2 regions of the Rhodopseudomonas julia genome follow, and region 2 is predicted to be linked to the other one. Evidence: predicted binding sites of a transcription regulator. Region 2 holds the regulator's gene; the other holds the start of a gene.

Region 1 (5,304 bases), 540 kb from region 2:
GGCAAGTTCCGGCGTCGGCGCGCGATCCGCTTCCCTCAGATGTGAGCTTGCGCCCGGGGCTTTGAGCCGACGTTTTTGGCGGGCGCCTTCCGCTGCAAGGCCAAGTGCGAAACGACCGCTTTGTTTCAGGCAAAAAGAAAGGGCGGCCGAAGCCGCCCTTTCCGAAAAGCGAGGGGCGTGGACCTTAGAAGTCCATGCCGCCCATGCCGCCCATGCCACCGCCCGGCATGGCCGGAGCAGCGCCTTCCTTCTTCGGAAGCTCGGCGATCATGGCCTCGGTGGTGACCAGGAGGCCGCCGATCGACGCCGCGTCCTGAAGAGCGGTGCGGACGACCTTGGTCGGGTCGATGATGCCGGCCTGGACGAGGTTCTTGTACTCTTCCATCTGGGCATCGAAGCCCCAATCGGCCTCACCCTTGTCGAGAATGCGGCCAACGACCACAGAAGCATCGACACCGGCGTTCGAGGCGATCTGGCGGATCGGAGCCTCAAGAGCCTTGAGGATGATCTTGATGCCGGCCTGGACGTCCGGATTGTCGGAGCTGAGGCCGCCGACGGCCTGCTTGGCGTGCAGGAGAGCGACGCCGCCGCCCGGAACGATGCCTTCTTCAACCGCCGCACGGGTGGCGTTGAGGGCGTCGTCGACGCGATCCTTCTTCTCCTTCACCTCGGTCTCGGTCGCACCGCCGACGCGGATGACCGCAACACCGCCGGCGAGCTTCGCCAGGCGCTCCTGCAGCTTCTCACGATCGTAATCGGAGGTGGTCTCCTCGATCTGCGCCTTGATCTGGCCAACGCGAGCTTCGATGTCGGCCTTGTCGCCAGCACCGTCGACGAGGGTGGTCTCTTCCTTCGTGATCGTCACCTTCTTGGCGGTGCCGAGCTCGTTGAGGGTGATGTTCTCAAGCTTGATGCCGAGATCTTCAGAGATGACCGTGCCGCCCGTGAGCGTCGCGATGTCCTGCAGCATGGCCTTGCGGCGATCGCCGAAGCCAGGCGCCTTGACGGCTGCGACCTTGAGGCCGCCGCGCAGCTTGTTGACGACGAGCGTGGCAAGAGCCTCGCCTTCGACGTCTTCCGCGATGATCAAGAGCGGGCGGGAAGACTGAACCACGGCTTCGAGGACCGGCAGCATCGCCTGCAGGTTCGAGAGCTTCTTCTCGTGCAGGAGGATGTACGGATCCTCGAGCTCGGTGACCATCTTCTCGGGGTTGGTGATGAAGTACGGCGAGAGATAGCCGCGGTCGAACTGCATGCCTTCGACGACTTCGAGCTCGGTCTCGAGGCTCTTCGCCTCTTCGACCGTGATGACGCCCTCGTTGCCGACTTTCTGCATCGCCTCGGCGATCATCTGGCCGACTTCCTTGTCGCCATTGGCCGAGATCGTGCCGACCTGAGCGACTTCCTCAGACGTGTCGATCGTCTTGGAGCGGCTCTCGAGATCCTTGATGACCGCGGCGACGGCCATGTCGATGCCGCGCTTCAGGTCCATCGGGTTCATGCCGGCGGCAACCGACTTGGCGCCTTCCTTGACGATGGACTGGGCGAGAACGGTCGCGGTCGTGGTGCCGTCACCGGCGATGTCGTTCGTCTTCGAAGCGACTTCGCGCACCATCTGCGCGCCCATGTTCTCGAACTTGTCATCAAGCTCGATTTCCTTGGCGACGGTAACGCCGTCCTTGGTGATGCGCGGAGCGCCGAACGACTTCTCGATCACTACATTGCGGCCCTTCGGGCCGAGCGTTACGCGCACGGCGTTGGCGAGAATATCGACGCCACGCAGCATTTTCTCACGCGCATCAGCGGAGAATTTCACGTCCTTGGCTGCCATATTGCGAACCTCTGTTTGTTGAATTGCGGGAAATTAGAAAGCGCGATCGGCGATTAGGCCGCCTGCGCCACACTCTCGCTGTCGATGACGCCCATAATGTCGGACTCCTTCATGATGAGGAGATCTTCGCCATCGATTTTGACTTCCGTGCCGGACCACTTACCGAACAGGATCCGGTCGCCGACCTTCACGTCGAGGGCCTGCACCTGGCCGTTATCGTCACGCGCGCCAGGGCCGACGGCGATGACTTCGCCTTCCTGCGGCTTTTCCTTGGCGGTGTCCGGAATGATGATGCCACCCTTGGTCTTTTCTTCAGACTCAAGCCGGCGGACCACAACACGGTCATGCAGAGGGCGGAACTTCATGTTTCTTCCTCGCGTCCTTTATGCGGGCGCGCTGCGCCCAATGAGGGGATTTGCTGTTGTTAGCACTCTCTACGAGTGAGTGCTAAGCGAGCGGGAGATAGGTGCTGGTCTCGGCGTTGTCAACTGGTGAGAGCGCATCGAAGCGTGAAAGCTCTTCGCCTCAAAACCAGCGCGCATCCGGGGCGGACGCGGGGCCGAGTCTCGTCCGACGCAATGGCGCCATGCGCGCCGGAAAATGCGTCTGGCGAAAGGAACGCCGCCCCCTAGTTAGGGGCCTACCGTGAAATTGCCAAACGGAGATTGAGTTATGGCGAAGATTCTCGTGCTTTATTATTCGAGCTGGGGCCACGTGATGCAGATGGCCGAGGCTGTTGCCGAAGGCGCCACGAGTGCCGGCGGCGACGTGACCGTCAAGCGTGTGCCCGAGCTCGTGCCGCAGGAGATTGCCGAAAAATCCGGCTATCTTCTGGATCAGCCATATCCCATCGCAGAGCCGGGCGAACTCGCCGACTACGATGCGGTCATCGTCGGCACGCCGACCCGTTATGGTGTCATGTGTTCGCAGATGAAGAATTTCTGGGACCAGACCGGCTCCTTGTGGGCGTCGGGCGCGCTCGTCGGGAAGGTGGGCGCCGTCTTCACCTCCACGGGCACCCAGCATGGCGGCCAGGAGACGACCATCACGTCCACGCAGGTGATGTTGCTGCACCAGGGCTTCGTCATCGTCGGCCTGCCTTATTCGTTCCAGGGCCTGACGAAGATGGACGAGATTACCGGCGGCTCGCCTTACGGCGCCTCGACGCTCTCCGCCGCCGACGGCTCGCGTCAACCGAGTGCCAACGAGCTCGAAGGGGCGCGCTTCCAAGGCCGTCATGTGGCCGAGGTCGCGGCCAAGCTCTGCGCCTGACGGGCTGGCGCGAGCCTTAGGGCCGCGCCTCTGTGCGAAAGACTTCCGGCAGGCGGTGACGGGTTCACCGCCTGCTTCCTTTTCTGCCTGGCGCTGAATTAGATAAGATTCTACTTGAATTTGTATGACTGAAAGGATTACGAGCCCGGCTCGGGGGAATACCGATGCCGCACAAAGAGCATCCGATCAGCTTCAGCGTCAATTCCGGCCTTGTCACGGTTCGTCTCGGTGATCTCCTGCTTGCGCGTTCGTCGCGTGCAGTCATCGTTTCTGAAGCGGGGCGGCCGGACGTCATCTATATTCCGCGTCATAATGTCCGCATGGCGCATATGCAGCGTTCCGACAAGATCACGACTTGTCCGCACAAGGGCGCTGCGAGCTATTATTCGCTCATGAGGGACAAAACGTTCGTGCCGGATATCGCCTGGTCTTACGAAAATCCCTATCCCGCCATCTCGCGCATTGCACATTGTCTGTCGTTCGATCCCAAGAAGGTCGAAATCGAGATGAGCGATCTCCCGTCGGGCGACGCCGATTCAGAAGCTCTCAAGCCAGGGCCGTAGCTCCACCTCGAAGCTCCACGCGGAGCGCTCCTGGTCGAGGACGCCGAGATAGGAGCGGGCAATCGAATCCGGATCGAGCAGCGATTGCGGCTTGTCGTCGGCTTCGCTGCGCCCCGGCGCGCGGATGGCGCCGTCGATGATGAAATGCGCCACATGGATGTTTTTCGGATGCAATTCGCGGGCGATGGATTGCGCAAGGCCTCTGAGGGCGAATTTGCCCATGGCAAACGGTGCCGACTGGGCAAAGCCCTTTACGCTCGCCGAGGCGCCGGTGAAGAAAATGGCGCCGCCGCCGGCCTCGATCATCCGCTTGGCCGCCTGTTGCGCGACGAGAAAGCCGCCATAGGCGGTGACCTTCAGGGACGTTTCCACATCATGAGGCTTGAGCTCAACGAGCGGCCCTTTGCTGCGATAGCTCGGATTGAAAAGCACGAAATCAGGGGCTTTAAGATCTCGCTCCACCGCCTGGAAGAGATCCGCCACCTGGTCTTCTTCGGCGACATCGCAGCGATAGGCGCGCCCGCCCAGTTCGTTCGCGAGCGCCTGGTTGGCTTCCATCGTACGTGAGGCGAGGGCGATTTTGGTGCCGCGCTCGGCCAGCCGGCGTGCGACGGCCGCCGACAGTCCTGGCCCTGCACCGACGATCAGTGCTGTTTTCGGTGTCATTGCGGGGCCTCCTGGTCGGTCTCGGTGATTTCGAGCGGGATTGAGAAACCCGCCGTCTTTGCGTTCTCCGTGTCGTGAAACGTGAACTCGGCCCGATAGTTGCCGGGCTGCAGCGTGGGCACGGGATAGGACAAGACGACATTGAAGTCGCGCTTCGGTGCCGCGACCGCGGTCTTGATGGAAAACACCTTCCGGCCTTCGGCGATCACCTGTCCCGTCAGATTGCTGATCGTCAGGTCGACATCCATCGCCACCAGATGCTGACCGTCTTGCGGCACATAAGTGAAGGCGACGGGTTCGGCGTAGACGAGCATTGTCTCGCCGGGTCGGTAGCGATTGTGGGGGCTCGGAACATAATCGCCGAAACCTTCGGCGGAACTCACGGCAAGCGCCTTGCGGAAGGCGAGCGGGCCCTCGTGCCAGATGATGTCTGAGGCCTCCTCAAGCCGGTCGAGCGCGGCAACCGTGTCGCCCTTTTCAAGCGCCTCGGCTGCTTTCTCGCCGAGATCGGCGAGGCGCGGGTCCTGCGCCATCGCCGCGTTCTCTGCCGCACTGGTGAAGATGGCTGCGACCAGCAGCATCAAGCCCGCCCTGCGGCGCAGCTCTCTCCAAGACATGACGCCCCTCTTTCTCTGCGATGTTCAGATTCGCAGAGGGGCTTTTGCAGGGCAAGGGGAGGGGAAGGGCCGGTGCGCGGGCACAGGTAGAGAAGGAAGAGCCGGGGCGCAACGACAGACCCGCCCCGGCGAAGCTCACAATGGGGCGTCAGCTTGCGGCTTGCCCGACGGTGATCACCGTCGGGGGCTCGCCATAGACCCGCTTGGCGGCGCGCTGCACGTCCTCACGAGTCACGGCATTGATGAGCTCGTTGCGCTTGTCGACATAATCGATGCCGAGATGGTCGAGCTGGATGGCGAGAAGCTGCTTGGCGATCTTGCCGGAGGAATCAAAGCGCAGGGCGTAGTTGCCGGT
Region 2 (5,304 bases):
CCGGTTCAGATACATCTCCAGGATTTCGCCCTTGGAGTATTTGTGCTCCAGCCAGAGCGCCAGAAGCATCTCCTGAATCTTGCGCCGGATCGAGCGTTCCGGCGTCAGGAACATGTTTTTGGCAAGCTGCTGGGTGAGCGTCGAGCCACCCTGCACGACACCGCCGGAGACGAGATTGCGCACGACCGCGCGCGACAGACCAATCGGATCGACGCCGAAATGCTGCCGGAAGCGATGGTCCTCGATCGCGATCACCGCCTCGGGCACATAATCGGGGAGTTCGGCGAGCTTGACCGCCTGGCCACCGGTGTCGCCACGATTGCCGATCAGGGCCCCGTCGACAGCGAGGATGCGCACATTGGGCGGCCGCTCCGGCACCCGCCATTCCGACGTCGGCGGCATCTGGACGCCGTACCAGGCGATGATGCCGACGACGGCGATCAGGCCCCACACAGCCAGAACCGAGCCCCAATAGACCGTGCGCCGCAGAAATCCGCCGCCGGACCCGCGTGCCTTTTTTCTGCGGGGCGCGGACGAACGGCTCTTTGCGGTCTTTGCCTTCGGCTTGCGCTGCGACGCCCCGCCCGCCGGCCGGTCGCGCGCTTCCACGCGGATGCCGCCGCTCTCGCCGAGCCGCGGCTCGACGCGCTGCTTTGCCTTCCGCCCCGCCATCAGATGTCCTGCGCTGCCATAAGGGTCCGGTGTAACGCTAAAAGCGGCAATTTAAGGCCGGGTTAACCACCATCTTAAGGCTCTCATCACGCAGCAAGATCGGCAACGACGGCATCCAGGACCACGAGACCGGCAGGCGTCGCACGCAGTCGGCCGTCCGGTTCGAGCTGCATCATGCCGTGTTCCACGAGGTCTTGGATCCGGCTTTCCTGCAGCGGGCGGCCGGCAAGCGCCTGATAACGGGCAAGGTCAATGCCCTCGACGAGACGCAGGCCCATGACGAGGAGCTCGTCCGCCTCCTCCTCGAGGCTCAAAAGACGATCCTCGATGAGGCCGTGGCCCGCTTCTTCGACGCGGCGGCACCATGTCTCCGGATGCGCCTCCGTCACAGTCGCGAAACGCCCGCCCTCACCGCGGATGCGACCATGGGCACCCGGGCCGACACCGACCCATTCGCCATAGCGCCAGTAGGTGAGGTTGTGACGGCTTTCCGCCCCGGGCCGCGCATGGTTGGAGATTTCATACGCCGGCAGGCCGGCGGCGATCGCCATCTCCTGCGTCAGTTCGTAGAAATCGGCCGAGGCGTCGGGATCGGGCAAAGTGAGCTTGCCGGCCTGGTGGAGAGCCGCAAAGGGCGTGCCGGGTTCAATCGTCAGCTGATAAAGAGACAGATGATCGGCCGCAAAGCCGATGGCCTCGCCGAGCTCGCGCCGCCAATCCTCAAGGGACTGGTTCGACCGGGCATAGATGAGATCGAAGGACAGGCGCGGAAAGATCTCGCGGGCGAGTTCCACGGCCGCGAGTGCCTCGGCACGGTTGTGCAGGCGGCCGAGCGCCTTCAGCGAGGCATCGTCGAGCGCCTGCACGCCGAGGGAGACCCGGTTCACGCCCTCTTTGCGGTAGCCGCGGAAACGCTCCGCCTCGACGCTCGAGGGATTGGCTTCGAGCGTGATTTCGGCGTTCTCCGCGACCGTCCAGTTCGCGGCGACCGCATCGAGAAGCGCTGCCACGGTCGCAGGCTCCATCAAGGATGGCGTGCCGCCACCGAAGAAAATGCTCGTCACCCGCCGCCCGCGCGTACGTTCGGCAAAAAAACCAAGCTCGCGACGGAAGGCCGAAACGAAGGCCGCCTGGTCCACTTTCTGGTGCCGCACATGCGAATTGAAATCGCAATACGGGCATTTGGCCGCGCAGAAGGGCCAATGCAGATAGATGCCGAACTCCGTCTCCGTGGCCGGGACCATGCGGTGTCAGCCTTTGTCGAGGCCGAGGCAGGCGACCGCGAACGCTTCAAACGCACGCGCGCGATGCGAAAGAGGATCGCGTTCACCGGGCTTCCAGCCGTGTTTTTCTTCAGCGCTCATCTCGCCGAAGGTGCGCTCATGGCCCTCCGGCTGAAACATCGGATCGTAGCCGAAGCCATGTTCACCGCGCGGCGGCCATACCAGCGTGCCAGCGACTTTTCCTTCAAAGCTCTCCACCACGCCGTCAGGCAGGGCGAGCGCCAGGACGCAGACGAAGGCGCCGCGCCGTGCCTCGGGCGTCACCGCCCCCTGCATCTGGAGCTTTTCCTCGATGTTGCGCATCGCCTGGGCAAAGTCCTTGTCCGGCCCCGCCCAGCGGGCGGAATAGATGCCGGGATCGCCATTCAAAGCATCGACCGTGAGGCCGGAATCGTCGGCAAGCGCCGGCAAACCCGCGGCCTCGCAGGCGGTGCACGCTTTCAAAATCGCGTTTTCGGCGAAGGTCGAGCCGGTTTCCTCCGGCTCGATCAGACCGAGATCAGCCGCGGAATGAACCGTGAAGCCGAACGGGTCGAGCAGCTCTCGGATCTCCGCCACTTTGCCGGGATTGTGGCTCGCAACGACGAGGGGTCCGGGATCCAAGGCCATTTTCAGCATCACTCGACCGCCATCTTCTGGAGATCAACGAGACGGCCGATACCTTTGCGCGCCAGGCCCATAAGGGCCATCAGCTCTTCCTCGCTGAAAGGCTTGCCTTCCGCCGTCGCCTGCACTTCGACGAGATTGCCGCTGCCGGTGATGACGAAATTCGCATCGGTCTCCGCGTCGGAATCTTCGGCGTAATCGAGATCGAGCACCGGCTCTCCGCGATAGATGCCGCATGAGACCGCGGCCACATGATCGGTGAGGACCGGAGCCTTGACGATGTCGCGGGCGCGCATCCATTCAAGCGCGTCGTGCAGCGCCACCCAGGCGCCTGTGATCGCCGCGGTGCGGGTCCCGCCATCGGCCTGGATGACGTCGCAATCGACGGTGATTTGGCGCTCTCCGAGAGCCTTCAGATCGACGACCGCGCGCAATGAGCGGCCGATCAGGCGCTGGATCTCCATGGTGCGACCGCCCTGCTTGCCCTGGCTCGCCTCGCGGCGCATGCGATCGCCGGTCGAGCGCGGCAGCATGCCATATTCGGCCGTCACCCAGCCGCGGCCACCGCCGCGCAGCCAGGGCGGCACCTGCTCGGCGACACTTGCCAGACACATCACCTGCGTATCGCCGAAGCGTACGAGACACGATCCTTCCGCATATTTCGAAACCCGGCGCTCAAGCGAGACGGCGCGCATCTCCTCGGCGGCCCGTCGCGATGGGCGCATGAAATCCTCCTTCAAGAATGTTCGCCCTGTTACGCATTCCATCCGCCGACGGCAAGGCGAGTGCCTTGCGTGATGCCCTCGACGAAGCAATATGAGGCATCAAAGGTGCCCTCGGCACCGGGGAACATCCCATGATGAAATCGGAAATGCTGACAGCTTTGGACGACCGTTCGCGGGAGATCTTTCGACGCATCGTCGAAAGCTACCTCGAACGCGGCGAGCCCGTCGGCTCGCGCAACATCAGCCGCCTCCTGTCAACGGCCTTGTCGCCGGCTTCCGTGCGCAATGTCATGTCGGACCTGGAAGCCATGGGGCTGGTTTTCGCGCCGCATACGAGCGCGGGACGCATGCCCACGGAAATGGGCCTCAGGTTTTTCATCGATTCTTTCCTGGAGGTCGGCGGCCTCAGCGACGGCGAGCGGCAGGCGATCGAAAAGCAGGTGCGCACCGGCGACGGCGAGAAGAGCGTCGAATCGCTCCTGACGGAGGCGAGCCAGACCTTGTCGGGCCTGTCGGAAGGCGCCGGAGTGGTGGTTGCAGCCAAACAGGATCTGCGGCTCAAACACATCGAATTCGTGCGCATCGAACAAGATCGTGCACTCGTCGTGCTCGTTGCCGATGACGGCACGGTAGAAAACCGCGTCGTTAACGTGCCGCGTGGTCTGCCGACCTCAGCTCTGACGGAAGCGTCCAACTATCTCAACGCCCATATCCGCGGGCGGACACTGGCGGAAGCACGCGCCGAGCTCGAGCGCAAGCGCGAAGAGCGCCGACAGGCCATCGATGCCTTGTCGGAGACGATCATTTCGGAAGGGCTGGCCCAATGGTCGGGCCCGGCGCAGGAGCCCGCCACCCTCATCGTGCGCGGCCGATCCAAGCTTTTGACCGATCTTAGGGCGATCGAGGATCTTGAGCGCATCCGTATCCTCTTCGACGATCTGGAAACCAAGACGGACATCATCCAGCTCCTGAACCTGACCGAAGAAGGCGAAGGGGTGCGCATCTTCATCGGCTCGGAGAACAAGCTTTTCTCGCTTTCCGGCTCGTCGCTCGTCGTGGCGCCTTTTCGCGATAGCGGGGAGCGCGTCGTGGGCGTGCTCGGCGTGATCGGCCCGACGCGACTGAATTATGCCCGCGTCATTCCCGTCGTCGATTACACGGCGCAGCTGATGACACAGCTCATCCGCCGCTGAGAATGTGTGATTACACATAGGTTGCGGGCCGGCGGGTTGATTTTCCCCGTGCGAGCCCTGATATGCCGCTCGACTTGAGATCACCTACGAGAGATCGAAGCTTCGCGATGGATACCGAAAAGCGTAACACCGAAACCAACGAAGCGCCGAGACAGGACAACGAGCCGACGCTTGGCGCTGGCGCCGAATTTGCTATGGATGCGGCAGAGGCGGACGCCGCCGCGCAGGCCGCCGAGGACGCTGCCGCACAAGAGAGTGTGGAAGAGCTGATCGCCCGGCTGGAAGCGGAGAAGGCGGACCTCACGGACCGGCTTTTGCGGGCCGCCGCAGAGGCGGAAAACCTTCGCCGCCGTGCGGCCCGAGACGTCCAGGACGCGCGCCGCTATGCGATGACCAAATTCGCGACCGACATGCTGCAGATCGGCGACAATCTGCGCCGCGCGCTGGGTGCGGTCGACGAAAACGCCTGGGGCACGGAAGATCCGGAGCTGAAGGCGCTGCTCGAAGGCGTGCAGATGACGGCGCGTGAGCTCGACCGCATTCTGGAGCGCCACGAGGTCGTGATAATTCCGGCGATGGGCGAGCGGTTCGATCCGCATCGGCATCAGGCGATGTTCGAGGTCCCGGATCCGAGCGTGCCGGCCGGCACCATCGTTCAGGTTGCCCAGGAAGGCTATATGATCGGCGACCGCATCCTGCGTGCGGCCCTCGTCGGCGTTGCCAAAGGCGGTCCGACCCCGGACAAGGCCGCTAATCCGGCACCGAAGCCCGAGGCGCAATAAGCGCCCTGATCACCCGATTCGACCGACGCGCCTCCTCGCATGA

What was found. The regulator HrcA, encoded in region 2, represses chaperone genes, less so after heat shock. The targets are predictions, from matches to a motif close to GTTAGCACTCNCNNNNNGNGAGTGCTAAC.
Region 1: a site for HrcA is predicted at 2,255-2,283, ahead of groES (co-chaperone GroES). Genes of this name have one in related genera too.

Annotation. Positions count from the first base shown of each region.
Region 1 covers NZ_JAUSUK010000001.1:745,195-750,498, reverse strand. The annotation lists gene J2R99_RS03545 (hypothetical protein) at 1-65, shown strand, start outside; gene groL (chaperonin GroEL) at 185-1,831, opposite strand; gene groES (co-chaperone GroES) at 1,885-2,196, opposite strand; gene wrbA (NAD(P)H:quinone oxidoreductase) at 2,504-3,103, shown strand; gene J2R99_RS03525 (DUF427 domain-containing protein) at 3,268-3,666, shown strand; gene J2R99_RS03520 (SDR family NAD(P)-dependent oxidoreductase) at 3,640-4,332, opposite strand; gene J2R99_RS03515 (hypothetical protein) at 4,329-4,949, opposite strand; gene J2R99_RS03510 (M16 family metallopeptidase) at 5,098-5,304, opposite strand, start outside.
Region 2 covers NZ_JAUSUK010000001.1:1,282,531-1,287,834, forward strand. The annotation lists gene J2R99_RS05925 (transglycosylase domain-containing protein) at 1-672, opposite strand, end outside; gene hemW (radical SAM family heme chaperone HemW) at 759-1,916, opposite strand; gene rdgB (RdgB/HAM1 family non-canonical purine NTP pyrophosphatase) at 1,923-2,573, opposite strand; gene rph (ribonuclease PH) at 2,573-3,286, opposite strand; gene hrcA (heat-inducible transcriptional repressor HrcA) at 3,418-4,479, shown strand; gene grpE (nucleotide exchange factor GrpE) at 4,587-5,261, shown strand.